Actinoplanes teichomyceticus ATCC 31121: one gene and its partner. The protein of the gene in region 1 interacts with the protein of each later gene in a pairwise test. Links are inferred from orthologs where the notes say so. Each region holds a gene or a part of one and is shown in the gene's direction. Other genes may lie near its edges. The genes, in order: grpE and ACTEI_RS14980.

Region 1 (7,070 bases):
GCACGGCATCGACCTGTCCCAGGACAAGATGGCGCTGCAGCGTCTGCGCGAGGCCGCCGAGAAGGCCAAGATCGAGCTGTCCGCGGCCACCACCACCAGCATCAACCTGCCCTACATCACCGCCGGGGCGAACGGCCCGCTGCACCTGGACACCACGCTGAGCCGGGCCGAGTTCCAGCGCATGACGCAGGACCTGCTGGACCGCTGCAAGGGCCCGTTCGAGTCCGCGATCAAGGACGCCGACGTCAAGCTCTCCGACATCGACCACGTCATCCTGGTCGGCGGCTCGACGCGTATGCCGGCCGTGACCGAGCTGGTCAAGAGCCTGACCGGCCGCGACCCGAACAAGGGCGTCAACCCGGACGAGGTCGTCGCCGTCGGCGCCGCCCTGCAGGCCGGTGTGCTCAAGGGCGAGGTCAAGGACGTCCTGCTGCTCGACGTGACCCCGCTGTCGCTGGGCATCGAGACCAAGGGCGGGATCATGCACAAGCTGGTGGAGCGCAACACCACCATCCCGGCGCACCGCTCCGAGGTCTACACCACCGCGGACGACAACCAGCCCTCCGTGCTGATCCAGGTCTACCAGGGTGAGCGCGAGATGGCCGCGTACAACAAGAAGCTGGGCACGTTCGAGCTGAGCGGCATCGCGCCGGCTCCGCGCGGCGTGCCGCAGATCGAGGTCTCCTTCGACATCGACGCGAACGGCATCGTGCACGTGTCCGCCAAGGACCTGGGCACGGGCAAGGAGCAGAAGATGACGATCACCGGCGGCTCCGCGCTGCCGAAGGAAGACATCGAGCGCATGATGCGCGACGCCCAGGACCACGCGGACGAGGACAAGAAGCGCCGCGAGGACGCGGAGACCCGCAACCTGGCCGAGCAGCTGCAGTGGCAGACCGAGAAGTTCCTGGCGGAGAGCGGCGACAAGCTCCCCGAGGACAGCAAGAGCAAGATCAGCGAGGCGCTCGGCGAGCTGCGCGGCGCGCTGGGCGGCACCGACATCGAGAAGATCAAGTCGGCCCACGAGCGGCTGTCGCAGGTCTCCCAGGAGGCCGGTTCGCTGCTCTACTCGCAGAGTGAGGCGCCGCAGGCCGGGGCCGCCGGCGCGGGCGCGCCGGGTGGCGCGACCGGTGCGGGCGCGGCCGCCGGTGGTGACGACGTCGTGGACGCCGAGATCGTGGAGGACGACAAGAAGTGAGTGCCAGGGACGACGAGAACGACGGTCCGGCGGCCGAGCGGGAAGTCATCCAGGGCGAGATCGACTCGACGGCCGAGGAGACTCCCACCAAGCCGGGCAAGGCGGCCGGCGCGCACCGCGCGCCGGAGGAGGAGAGCGAGGCCCCGGCGGCCGAGGAGGCCAAGCCCGGTCTCGGCGCCGAGCTCGACGCGCTGCGCAGCGAGCTCGACGAGCGGACCCACGACCTGCAACGGGTGACCGCGGAGTACGCCAACTACCGCAAGCGGGTGGACCGCGACCGGGGCGCCGCGGCGGAGCAGACCACCGGCTCGGTGCTGACCGCGCTGCTGCCGGTGCTGGACGACATCGACCGGGCCCGCGAGCACGGTGACCTGGTCGGGCCGTTCGCCTCGGTGGCGGAGCAGCTCACCGCGGCGACCGGCAAGCTGGGGCTGGTGGCCTTCGGCGAGAAGGGCGACCCCTTCGACCCGAACCGCCACGAGGCGGTCGCGCACCAGACGTCCGCGGACGTCACGGAGCCGACCTGCGTCGAGGTGATGCGCCGCGGCTACACCCTGGGCGAGCGCCTGCTGCGCCCGGCGCTGGTCGCCGTCGCCGATCCCGAGTGAGTTTCCGCATGTGTCCCGTCCGCCGGTTCGCCGGTGGGCGGGACGTCACCCATCACCAGTCGAGGAGGTGGACCAACTGAGCTCGAAGGACTGGCTCGAGAAGGACTTCTACGCCGTTCTCGGCGTGAACAAGTCCGCCTCAACCGACGAGATCAAGAAGGCGTACCGGAAACTCGCTCGCGACCTGCACCCGGACCGCAATCCGGGCAACAAGGAGGCGGAGGAGAAGTTCAAGGCCGCCTCCGAGGCCTACGACGTGCTCGCCGACGACAAGAAGCGCAAAGAGTACGACGAGATGCGTTCCCTGTTCGGCTCCGGCGCGTTCCGCCGTGGCGCCGGACGCCCGGGCGCGGGTGGCGCCCAGTTCGACCCGTCCGACCTGTTCGGCGGGTTCACCGGGGCGGGCGCCGGTGGTGGCGGGGGTGACCGCCGGTTCGGCGGCACCGGTTTCTCCGACATCTTCAGCTCGATCTTCTCCGGTGGTGGCGCCGGCGCTCCGGCCGGGCGGCGCGGCCCGCAGCGCGGCCGGGACGTGGAGACCGAGGTGACCTTGGACTTCGCTCAGGCCGTCCGCGGCACCACCCTGCCGCTGACCCTGCGCACGCCGGGGGCCTGCGACACCTGCCGGGGCACCGGCGCCAAGCCCGGCACCACCCCGCGGGCCTGCCCGAAATGCCACGGCACCGGGCTGATCTCCAGCAACCAGGGGTCGTTCAGCTTCTCCGAACCGTGCCGGGACTGTCAGGGCTCGGGCAGCATCGTGGACGAGAAGTGCCCGGAGTGCCGGGGTTCCGGTGGCGTCACCAAGAGCCGGACCATCAACGTCCGGTTCCCGGCCGGGGTCGCCGACGGGCAGCGGATCCGGCTCAGCGGCCGGGGCGAGCCGGGCGACCGGGGTGGCCCGGCCGGCGACCTGTACGTCCAGGTCAAGGTGCGGCCGGACGAGCTGTTCGGGCGCAGCGGGGACGACCTCACGCTGGTCGTCCCGATCACCGTCGCGGAGGCCGTCCTCGGCACCGACCTGCGGGTGCCGACCCTGGACAACCCGGTCACGCTGCGGGTGCCGGCGGGCACCCCGAGCGGTCGCAAGCTGCGGGCCCGGGGCAAGGGCGTGGTGCGCAAGGAGGGCCAGGCCGGCGACCTGATCGTCACGGTCGAGGTGCAGATCCCGCCCGGTGTGACCGGCGAGGCCCGGGACGCCCTGGAGAAATTCGCCAAACTGACCCCGCCGGCCGGGCGGGAACGGCTCGAAGCACGCCTGCGCAAGACCGGCTAGAGACCTTCCGGAGGTGGGACATGTATGAAGAGATCAGCATCTCGATGGAACAGGCCTCCGACGCGAAGGTCCTGATCATCTCGGTGGCCGCCCGGCTGGCCGGCATGCACCCGCAGACCTTGCGCCAGTACGACCGGCTCGGCCTGGTGCAGCCCGGGCGCGCCGGTGGCGGCGGCCGGCGCTACAGCGAACGCGACGTGGCGCTGCTGCGCGAGGTGCAGCGGCTGAGCCAGGAGGACGGCGTCAACCTGGCCGGCATCAAGCGGATCATCGGCCTCGAACAGATGGTGGGTGACCTGCAGCAGCGGGTCGCCGAGCTGGAGCAGCAGCTGGAGGACGCGTACGCGCGGATCGCCCAGCTGGAGACGATGAATCCGTACGCGGGCCGGGCGGACCTGGTCCGTCAGGAGACCCACTCCACCGCGCTGGTGGTGTGGCGGCCACGCCGCGCCGCGGAGAGATGAAACGGCGGCCCCGGATCGGGGCCGCCGTTACTGCACGTAGTTACCGGTCGATCACTTACGGTGGAAGAGGCCGAGCCGGCGCGGGTTGCGCACCAGGCCGCCCTCCATCCAGTCGTGGTGGTCGAACAGTTCCGGTCGGGTCATCAGGACCCGGCAGTTGTGCGCCCAGATCTGCATCGGCTCGTCGCCGACCTCCTCGGCGCGCTCCACGAACTTCTTGAGCCGCCGTTTGCGCTGGCCGCTCGCGTTCTGCCGGACGCCGTCCGCCGCGTAGATGTACATGCAGTGCTGTGCGAACCGGCGGGCCGGGCACTGCCGGTCCATGGCCAGCTCGAACAGGGTCGGCCCGAGCACGTCGCCGGAGATGAGCAGGTCCCAGTCCCGCGGCATGGAGCTCAGCGGTACCGACTCCGGGTGGTACGCCCACGCCTCGATCTCCGCCGGCCGGGGATCGACCGGATTTCCGAACCCGATGAATGTCGCCTCACGCACGCTCAACGCTGCCGCCTTATTTCACCCGTTCTCCCGCGACGGGGATCACCGATCCGTCGTGAGTGTCGAACGTCCCAACACAGAGAGTTGTCGCGGCGCAACGGTAGCGCGATCAATGCATGAACGGAAGTATCAAAAATTCACATTCGGATACTGGACAGTAACCTTCGGCAGGGGTCACAGTGACCGACGTCACTCAACTGTCGGCACGGGTTCGGCCGTAGAACGCTGTGCCGCCATCCTGCGGCGGACCAGCTTCTTGAACCAGGCGTAGTCCGGCAGGCGCGCCAGCATCGGACCGGAGACAACCGTGATCAACACGTACGCGGTGGCGAGCGGAGCGAGGCGCGGCTGCACCCCGGAGGCGACCGCGAGTCCGGCGATGACCACCGAGAACTCGCCGCGCGGGGTGAGCGCCAGGCCGGCCCGGAGCCGGCCGGGCAGGGCGGTCCCGGCGCGCCGCGCCGCCAGGTACCCGGTGGCCACCTTGGTCAGCATGGTCAGCACGGCCAGCCCGAGCGCGGGAAGCAGCACCGGCGGCACGTCGGCCGGATCGGTGGAGAGCCCGAAGAAGACGAAGAACACCGCGGCGAACAGGTCGCGCAGCGGGGACAGCATCTGGGTGGCGTGGTGCGCGACCGGGCCGGAGAGCGCGATGCCGACCAGGAAGGCGCCGACCGCCTCGGACACCTGCAGCTCGGCCGCGACCCCGGCCACGAACAGGGTCAGCCCCAGGACGCTGAGCAGCAGCGCCTCCGGGTCCTTCACCGACATGAGGCGGCTGATCGTTCCGCCGTACCGGATCGCGACCACCAGCACCGCGACCACGGTGACCACGGCCACGCCGAGCGTGCTGAAGCCGCCGACCAGGCCCACGTTCGCCAGCACCGCGGTGACGATCGGCAGGTAGAGCGCCATCGCCAGGTCCTCGATGACCAGCACGGACAGGATCACCGGGGTCTCCCGGTTACCCAGCCGGCCCAGGTCGCCGAGCACCTTGGCGATCACCCCGGACGAGGAGACCCAGGTGATCCCGGCGAGCACCAGCGCCGCTTTCAGGTCCCAGCCGAGCAGCAGCGCGAACAGCGCGCCGGGCAGCGCGTTCAGCAGCATGTCGATCACGCCGGCCGGAGCCGCCGAGCGCAGGTTGCCGACCAGCTCGTCCGCCGAGTACTCCAGGCCCAGCATGACCAGGAGCAGGATCACCCCGATCTGGGCGCCGATCGCGATGAACTCCTTGCTGGCCGAGAGCGGGACCAGCCCGCCCTGTCCGAAGGCGAGACCGGCCAGCAGGTAGAGCGGGATCGGGGAGAGCCCGAACCGGCGCCCGGCCCGGCCCAGCATGCCGAGGCCGAACAGCAGCGCGCCGATCTCGATGAGCAGGACCGTCGTGTGGTGCACGAGGTGGCCTCAACCGTCGGTGTCGCCGGCCAGGATGGCGGTGACGCCGTCCAGGCCCTCGCGGGTGCCGACGGCCACGACCACGTCGTTCGCCTCGAAGAGGAACGCGGGCCCGGGCGAGGCGATCACCTCGCGGTCACGCAGCACGGCCACGATCGACGCGCGGGTGCGGGTGCGGGCCCGGGTGTCCCCGAGCCGGCGGCCGACGAACGGTGAGCCGGCCGGCAGCGCGATCTGCTCGGTGAGCAGCCCGGCCGCCTGCTGACGCAGGCCGGCCAGCTGGCCCAGCATCAGCGACGCGCCGAGGACGTCGGCCAGGGCCTCCGCCTCGCCGTCGGTCAGCGGGATCGAGGCCAGGCAGGCGTCCGGGTCGTCGACGTCGTAGAGGACCAGGTCACGACGGCCGTTGCGGTGCGAGACCACCCCCACCGTACGCCCGGAGGAGGTGACCAGGTCGTGTCGGACGCCGATTCCCGGCAGCGGAGTCTGTTCCACCCGTACGCGCACGACTACCACGTTATCCCGCGGGTAGTGACTTTCGTCGCAGCAGCTCAAGCCTTCCCGAGCTCGACCAGCGGCTCGGCGGCGGCTGCCGGGCGGGCCGGTGGCCGCGCCACCAGCAGCAGGATCAGGCCGAGGACGGCGAGGATCAGGTTCATCACGTACGCGAGGCGGTAGTCGTACTGCTGGGCCAGGCCGAACAGCGGCGCGGCCAGGATCTGCCCGATCGGGAAGGTGTTGGTGAACATCGTGGTGGCCCGGCCCGGGTGCAGCGGCATCATGTCCTGCACGTACGAGATGCCCAGCCCGGAGTTGGCCGCGATGAACAGGGCGTTCACCACCTGGGCGGCGGCCAGCATCCAGGTCGAGTGCGCGGCCACCGCCAGCGCCTGGTAGACCACCCCGAACACGGCGCCGGCCAGGATCAGCCGGCGCAGCGGCATCCGGGTGCTGAGCGCGCCGAAGCCGAGCATCAGCGGGATCTCCAGCGCCGCGCACAGCCCGAGGATCAGGCCCGCGTCGCCGACCGAGCCGTGCAGGTCGGCGCCGACGTACAGGGACATGGCCTGCACGCCGAGCACCATCGTGGTCTGCAGCAGCACGAAGCCCGCGATGATCGGGTAGATCGCGCGTGGCGGGCGGACCTCCTCGCCCCGGCCGGGGGTCGTGCCGGCCGGCGCCTCGATCTCCGGCAGCCAGCGGGTGGCGATCAGCGCGGCGACCAGGTAGAGCACCGCGGCGGTGCCGTAGACGTACCGGAAATCGGCGACGTCCAGCAGCAGCGCCGCCAGCGGCGGACCGCCCACCCAGGCGATCGAGAAGACGGTGCGCAGCGCGCTGATGCCCATCGCGGCCCGGGCCGGGGAGTCGCTCTGCAGCACCTGACGGGCATAGGCGAACGACTGCGGATACAGCGCCCCGGCCACCGCGGTCGCGGTGACGGTGATCGCGAGCAGGACCCAGTAGTTGCGCACCGTCGAGGTGAGGCCGGTGCCGGCGCAGCCGGCCAGGGCGGCCGCGATGAGCAGCGCGCGACGCATCGGGCGGCGGTCCGAGATGCGGCCGATCACGTGCGACATCGCGACGCCGGAGAGCGAGGCGACGACCAGGAACGCGGAGGCCTGCACCGG
Region 2 (6,957 bases), 3.3 Mb from region 1 along the record:
TCGCCGCTCTCCGGCTCGGTGTCCCCGGTCACGGACTCGCCGGGCGGGCGCAGCGAGGCGGCGTACGCGGTCGTGCCGTCCGGCTCGTCGGTCGGGTGCCGGGTGACGGGTTCTCGGGTATCGCTCATGACCGGCGACTTCCCCCAGGACAGCCGGGCAAACGTCGGTGCGGCCACCGGGACACGGCCGGTTCCCGCGCCGGCCGGCCCGCCCGGCGCCGGACCGATGATCCCGGCGCCGGACCGGATGGTGTACGACGTGGACCACAGCCGCGCCGGGCCGCCGGCCCGCGCAGCGGCGCAGCGGCACGCGCGGCGCAGCGGCACGCGCGGCGCAGCGGCACGGCCGGACCCGCCCGGCACCGCCGCGGGAAATGTCGGTCCGGTGACCGGCGTAAGCCCGCGCAACCCGGGTAGTCGTGCCGTGCCCGCAGGGAGGGAATCGACCATGCATCATTCCGGAGACGGCGACACGACCGACGGGCCCACCGGCGGGCGGGTGCACCGCGGCCGTGCGGGAGCCTCGGGCGTCGTCGAGGACCTGCTCCCGGTCGCGTTCGCCGGACGGCACGCCCGCAACGTCGTCACCGAGAGCTGCCTGCGGTGGGGTCTGGCCCACCTGCTGGCCCCGGCCACGCTCATCGTCACCGAGCTGGTCAGCAACGTCGTCATGCACGCGCACACCATGATGACCCTGGAGATCGGTCTGCGTGGCCGGTTCCTGCGCCTCGCCGTCCACGACGGATGTGCCTCTCCCCCGGTGCTGCACCCGGACCGGGACCCCGCCGGGCCCGGCGGGCTGGGCCTGCACCTGGTGGCGTCCAGCAGCGCGGACTGGGGTTACGCCCGCACCGGCGGCGGCAAGGTGGTCTGGGCCGACCTGCCCCTGGAGGAGCTTCAGCGCGGTGGCGCGACGGTCGGCTGCCACGGGTTGCCGTCGCCGGTGCCCGGGGCGCGCTCCAGGACGGCGACGCCGATGTACCGGTCGGAGATGCCGTAGAAGAGATAGTCCGCCGCGCCGATGCGGGCCAGGCCGCTGGGGAAGACGATGTGCCGGTCGATGCCGGCCCGTTCCTCGGTGGTCTCCGGCGCCAGCAGCGGCGCGCTGGTCCGGTAGCAGACCCGGGTGACGTCATCGCCGTCGAGCAGCATCGCGCCGGCCGCGTAGTCCAGGCGCGGCACCGGGTCTCCGGTGTCGTGCGCGCTGACCCCGTGGTGGACCAGCAGCCAGCCCTCCGGCACCCGGACCGGCGGCGGGCCGGCGCCGATCTTGGTGGACTCGAAGGGGAACTCCGGCTGGGCGACGGGCCGGTGCTGGTCCAACAGCACCAGGTTCCGCAGATCCCGGTGCACCGCCTCGACCGGGGTGAACGACACCCAGATGCCGTGCCGGGCGTCGGTGAGGCCGGCGGGCAGGTCGATCACCGCACCCCACATCGGCCGGTGCAGGAACGCGTAGGACAGCCGGCCGTCGGGCGCGCGCACCGGTTCGGGGAAGAGCGCGACGTCCTTGTTCGGGAAGACGTTGAGGTCGTGCTTGAGCGCCGTGTCGTACGCGAAATGCAGCGGTCCCAGCCGCCGCCAGGTCCGGAAGTCCGCGGAGACCGCGAGTGCCGCCTGGGCGCCGTAGGCGCCGCCCTGCGCGGTGTATCCCATCACGTACATGCCGAGCGCCGCGACCCACGTGGCTCTCGGGTCCTCGACGCCGCCCCGGCCGCCGCCACGCTCCCACGGCTCGTCCGGTCCCAGCACCACGTCGCCGCGCCGGACCCCGACCGGCACGTCACCGTCCAGCAGCAGCTCGGCGATGCGCAGCCGGGAGACGTTGCCCTCGGCGGTGACCCGGGCGATCAGGTGCCACCGGCCGTCCGGGGTGCGGCCGACGGTCGGGTTGAAGGCGCCCCAGAACTCCATCGGATCACCGGGGTCGGGGTACATGATCGTCGTGAGCCGGCGGAACCGGTAGCCGGGAAGCGTCATCGCCGTGCACCTCGCTGTCGAACGACGGATGGCGGGAGCCGCTCGACCGTGGTTCCCGATCCAGCGCACGGCAAACGGGGCAGGTCCGGACATATTCCGCGCTGATCGGGGTATCCGCCGGTCCGGAGGAGAAAGGAGCTCGTGATGACGAACGTTCAGCAGCCGGAGTTGCGGCGCAGCGGCGAGTCGCCGACCAGCAAGCAGCGCACCGAGGACGCCGATCCGACCCAGCCGCCGCACGGCAGCCACGACAAGACGGCGAACCAGCCGACCCCGGCGGGACAGACGTCCCCGTACGGCCCGTCCGGCAAGACCGCCGACGACAACTCCTGAGCGGACACGGAACGGGGCCGGACCGTGGCAGGGCCGGCCCCGTTCCGCACGCGCCTACTCCAGCGCGCCCTTGATCTTGTTGACCACGTTGGCCACGCCCTGGGCGTGCGCGCCGGCTCCGGTGCCCGGCTTGCCCTTGCCCATCGAGCCGTCGTAGGTGACGTACAGCTTCGGGTCCGGCGCCGGTCCAAGCGGCTTGTCGTCGGTCAGCGGCTGCGCGTCCGGCACGTAGCGGATCTCGTCCTTGCCGTTGAGCGCCGGCCCGCGCGCCCAGCGCCCCTCGCCCGCTTTGCTCTCCGGGTCGAAGCTGTAGAACGTGTGGTTGGCCTCGGGGTGCTCGAACTCGGCGTTGGAGTCCTCGATGCCGTTCTCGGTGAAGCCGTCCGCGATCAGCTGTTCGATCCCGAGCAGCCACTGCTGCTGGTGGTAGGTGTCGCGGGCCAGGTTGAACTGGAGCATGTCCTTGACCCCGCGGTCGTCGGTCATGTTGTAGACCCGGCTGGTCATCAGCCGGCTCTGCGCCTCGGCCGCCACGTTCGAGCGGAAGTCGGAGAGCAGGTTGCCGCTGGCCACGATGTAGCCGGCGTTCCACGGCACACCGGCGGAGTCACGCGGCAGGGCGCTGCCACCGGTGACGATGGCGTGCTGGACGTTCATCCCGCCGAGCACCGCGGCGAGCAGCGGGTTGGCCGCCGCGGCCTTCTCGGTCGCCTCGTTCGGGGCGCCCTCCAGCAGCCGGGCCAGCATGGTGGTGAGCATCTCGACGTGACCGATCTCCTCGGTCGCGATGTCCATGATCATGTCCTTGTACTTGCCGGGCACGCGGCACGACCAGCCCTGCCACAGGTACTGCATCATCACGGTCATCTCACCGAACTGACCACCGACGAGCTCCTGCAGCTTCGCCGCGAAAAGGGCGTCCGGCTTCTCCGGCTTCGCCTGGAACTGCAGGTAGTCGACGTGCTTGAACACGACTTGCTCCTCTCAGCGGGATGCTTGTACGACGAATCAGTTACCCGGCGGACTGGCCCCGCGGGGACGTCCGTGGCCCGAGCAGGCCGGCGGGGCGGGGCATGGGGCCCGCATGGTGGTTCTCGATCTCGCTGTTCCGCTGAAGAACCGGGTGGCCCGGGTGGCGCCGTGGTTCGGCCCGGCCTTCGTGGCCGCCATCGCCTACGCCGACCCGGGCAACTTCGCCACCAACTTCACCGCCGGGGCCACCTCCGGCTACCTGCTGGTCTGGGTGATCGTGGCGGCGAACCTGATGGCCATGCTGGTCCAGTCGCTGTCGGCCAAGCTCGGCCTGGTCACCGGACGTGACCTGCCCGAGCTGTGCCGCGCCCACCTGCCCCGCCCGGTGTCGCGCGGGCTGTGGGTGCAGGCCGAGCTGGTGGCGATGGCGACCGACCTGGCGGAGATCGTCGGCGGCGCCCTCGCGCTGAATCTGCTGTTCGGTATGCCGCTGCCGCTGGGTGGCCTGGTCACCTGCGTCGTGGCGTTCGCCCTGCTGGAGCTGCACCGGCGCGGGTACCGCCGGTTCGAGACGGTGATCGGCGCGCTGCTCGGGGTGATCCTGATCGGTTTCCTCTACACCGCGCTGCGCTCGGGCGCCGACGCGCAGGCGTTCGCCACCGGTCTGGTGCCGTCGTTCGCCGGCTCGGACAGCCTGCTGCTGGCCACCGGCATCCTCGGCGCGACCGTGATGCCGCACGTGATCTACCTGCACTCGGCGCTGACCAAGTCCCGGGCGAGCGCCGCCGCCGACCCCGGCCGCCGCCGCGAGGCGCTGCGCTACCAGCGCGCCGACACGCTGGTCGCGCTCGGCGCGGCCGGGCTGGTGAACCTGGCGATGCTGGTGATCGCGGCGCAGCTCTTCTTCGGCTCGGGCATCGACGGCACCGACACCCTGGAGGGCATCCACCACGGCCTGGCCGCGGTGCTGGACGGGCACGCCGCGCTGGCGTTCGGGATCGCCCTGCTGGCCTCCGGCCTCGCCTCCTCCGGGGTGGGGACCTACGCCGGGCAGGTGGTGATGCAGGGCTTCATCGGCCGCGCCATCCCGCTGCTGGCCCGCCGGCTGATCACCATGGCGCCGGCGATGGCCGTGCTCGCGCTGGGCGTCGACCCCACCGGGGCACTGGTCTGGTCGCAGGTCGTGCTCTCCTTCGGGGTGCCGTTCGCGCTGGTGCCGCTGATCTGGCTGACCGGCCGCCGCCGGGTGCTCGGCGACCAGGTCAACCACCCGGCCACCACGGCGTGTGCCGGCGCCGTCGCGCTGCTGATCATCGGGCTCAACGGGTTTTTGCTGGTCAGAACGTTGGGTTGAGCGCGCTCAGCCGGGGCATCCGGGGGCCGTGCCCCTCTACCGCAACCCGGCGCTGCCGGCCAGCGCGGCCGCTTCGGCGCGGCTGGCCACGTGCAGCCGGCGCAGCAGCGTCGCGGTCTGCCGTTTCACCGTCCGCTCCGAGACGTGCATCCGATCGGCGATCTCGATCGTGGAGCAGCCACCGGCGATCAGCCGCAGCAGCTCCCGGTCGGCCCCGCCCAGCGACTCGACGGCCGAGGGCGCCGAGCGCCGCCGGCCCTGCTCGACCAGCGCGGCGAGCACGCCGTCCGGCAGCACCGCCCAGCCGTCGAGCGCGGCGAGCAGCGGCTGCATCAGCTCGGCGGCGTCACTGCTCTTGGGCAGGAAGCCGCTCGCCCCGGCCCGCAGCGCCTCCACCGCGACCGCCGGATCGTCGTCGCCGGACATGGCCAGCACCCGTGCCCGTGGGGCGGCCCGGCGCACCGCGGCGATCGCCCGGACCCCGCCGGGCGGCGGCATGTGCAGGTCCACCAGCACCAGGTCCGGCACGGCGTGGCGGACCACGCTGGCCGCGTACGCCGCGTCGCCGGTCGCCGCGACCACGGTGGCCCGGCCGTCGCTGACCTCCGGCAACAGCAGTTCCAACCCCCGTACGAAGAGGTGGTGATCGTCGATGACGGCCAGTCGGATTCCGGTGCGCATGACGCCCGGGTGCCCCGCCGCGGACGAGTCATGCGCCTGATCCGCAGACGAGCCCGGCCGGATCCGGGACTGCTGCTGGTCCGCAGCGTCTGCCACGAGCTGCGCCCGCCGATGGCGACACTGGCCGGCCTGGTCCGCGCCCTGGAGGGCGCACCGCCCGAGCCGCACCGCCGCGAGCTGGCCCGCCTGGCCGCCGAGCACGCCGCCTACGCCAAGGAGGTCCTGGAGCAGGCCGCCGCGACCGCCCAGGGACTGGCCGACGAGGCGGTCCCCGCGGCCCCGCTGGGCACGATCCTTCCCGCGGTGGCGGTGACCGCCCCGCCCGGCCGGCTGACCGTCTCGGCGAGCCGGGTCGCGCTGCGCTGGCCGGTGCATCCGCGGCACACCAAGCAGATCCTGATCAACCTGGTGAGCAACGCGGTCCGGCACGGGACCGGGCCGGTCCGGGTGCGCTCCGGGGTCCGGGCCCGCCGGCTCCGGATCACCGTGATCGACCAGGGCGGTCCGACCCCCGGCCTGCACGTGGCGCTGCGCCGCCGGACTCCCCCACCGGACGAGCACGGCCTCGGCCTGTGGGTGGTCCGCCACCTGCTGGCCGACCTCGGCGGGACGCTGCATGCCCGGCCCCTGCACCCGGGCGGGCTGGCGGTGGAGGCGGCGCTGCCGCGGTACCGGCACTGACCCGCGCGGGCCACGGGTTGGCCCCCGGGGGCCACCACGGGCGGGCATCCCGGTCGCATGCGAGACCACATCTTCCGTACGACCGTCCTGGCCGCGTGGCTGCTGGCGCTGCTGCTGCACGCCCCGTCCGGCCCCCGGACCGGCCTGCTGACCGTCGCGGTCGTCCTGGTCTGGGCCGCCCCGCTGGTCCGTGACCACCTCGCTCACCGGCAGCCGCGGTCACCGGCCCGGATGCGCCGGGTGCACGTCTCCCGGCAGGCCTGACCGGGCGCACCGGCCCCCAGCCGCGACCCGCCGGTCAGCGGCGGCTCAGCTGTGCGAACAGCTCCACCCACCGCGCGGCGATCACCGGCATCGCGTACCGGGCGCCGGTCTGCCGGGCCGCCTGACCCATCCGGGCGCGCTCGCCGGCGTCGCCGATCAGCCGGGACAGCCCGGCGGCCAGTTCGGCGACGTCCTCGGCGGGCACCAGCACCCCGTTGACGCCGTCCTCGACCACCTCGGCCGGACCGGTCGGGCAGTCGAAGGACACCACCGGCAGCCCGGTGCGCATCGCCTCCAGCAGCACCATCGGCAGCCCCTCCCGGCGGGAGCTGAGCACGAAGACCGACGCCCGGGCCATCTCCCGGTCCAGCTCGCGGGTGCGCCCGCGCAGGCGGACGACACCGTCCAGCCCGCGCTCGGCGATCCGGGCGGTCAGTTTCGGCCGGGCCCGACCCTCACCGAAGATGTCCAGCCGCCACCGCGGGTGCTCCGCGTGCACCCGCTGGAACGCGTCGATGAGCAGATCGAAGCCCTTCTGCCGGGTGAGCCGCCCGGCGGCGACCACGACCGCGGCGCGCTCACCCTCCGGTACGCCGTCGGGCGCCGGGGTGCCGTTCGGGATGTGCTCCAGGCGTACCGAGTCGCCCAGCGCCTCCCGGTAGGCGGCGAGGTCGGCGCGGGTCAGCACGGACA

The links.
Region 2: the proteins of grpE (region 1) and ACTEI_RS14980 interact in binary tests that used the Escherichia coli proteins (3 or more experiments, as listed by UniProt). The link is inferred for Actinoplanes teichomyceticus ATCC 31121 from one-to-one orthologs.

Annotation. Positions count from the first base shown.
Region 1 is NZ_CP023865.1:97,174-104,243, forward strand. Bases 1-3,000 are described here. They hold grpE (nucleotide exchange factor GrpE), read left to right. Parts: upstream 1-1,194; coding sequence 1,195-1,806; downstream 1,807-3,000. Other genes in these bases: dnaK (molecular chaperone DnaK), read left to right, coding at 1-1,198; dnaJ (molecular chaperone DnaJ), read left to right, coding at 1,883-3,000. In the rest of the region: more of dnaJ, read left to right, coding at 3,001-3,082; ACTEI_RS00435 (heat shock protein transcriptional repressor HspR), read left to right, coding at 3,103-3,546; ACTEI_RS00440 (hypothetical protein), read right to left, coding at 3,598-4,044; ACTEI_RS00445 (cation:proton antiporter), read right to left, coding at 4,231-5,439; ACTEI_RS00450 (cation:proton antiporter regulatory subunit), read right to left, coding at 5,449-5,946; ACTEI_RS00455 (sugar efflux transporter), read right to left, coding at 5,991-7,070. UniProt on the Escherichia coli protein: Participates actively in the response to hyperosmotic and heat shock by preventing the aggregation of stress-denatured proteins, in association with DnaK and GrpE. It is the nucleotide exchange factor for DnaK and may function as a thermosensor.
Region 2 is NZ_CP023865.1:3,346,242-3,353,198, reverse strand. Bases 2,631-5,517 are described here. They hold ACTEI_RS14980 (Nramp family divalent metal transporter), read left to right. Parts: upstream 2,631-3,396; coding sequence 3,397-4,638; downstream 4,639-5,517. Other genes in these bases: ACTEI_RS14970 (sensor histidine kinase), read left to right, coding at 5,350-5,517; ACTEI_RS14975 (response regulator), read right to left, coding at 4,675-5,319; ACTEI_RS14985 (manganese catalase), read right to left, coding at 2,631-3,284. In the rest of the region: ACTEI_RS36985 (hypothetical protein), read right to left, coding at 1-128; ACTEI_RS15000 (ATP-binding protein), read left to right, coding at 448-999; ACTEI_RS14995 (glycoside hydrolase family 130 protein), read right to left, coding at 897-1,979; ACTEI_RS14990 (hypothetical protein), read left to right, coding at 2,124-2,312; more of ACTEI_RS14985, read right to left, coding at 2,367-2,630; more of ACTEI_RS14970, read left to right, coding at 5,518-6,000; ACTEI_RS14965 (hypothetical protein), read left to right, coding at 6,058-6,264; ACTEI_RS14960 (glycosyltransferase family 4 protein), read right to left, coding at 6,299-6,957. UniProt on the Escherichia coli protein: H(+)-stimulated, divalent metal cation uptake system. Involved in manganese and iron uptake. Can also transport cadmium, cobalt, zinc and to a lesser extent nickel and copper. Involved in response to reactive oxygen.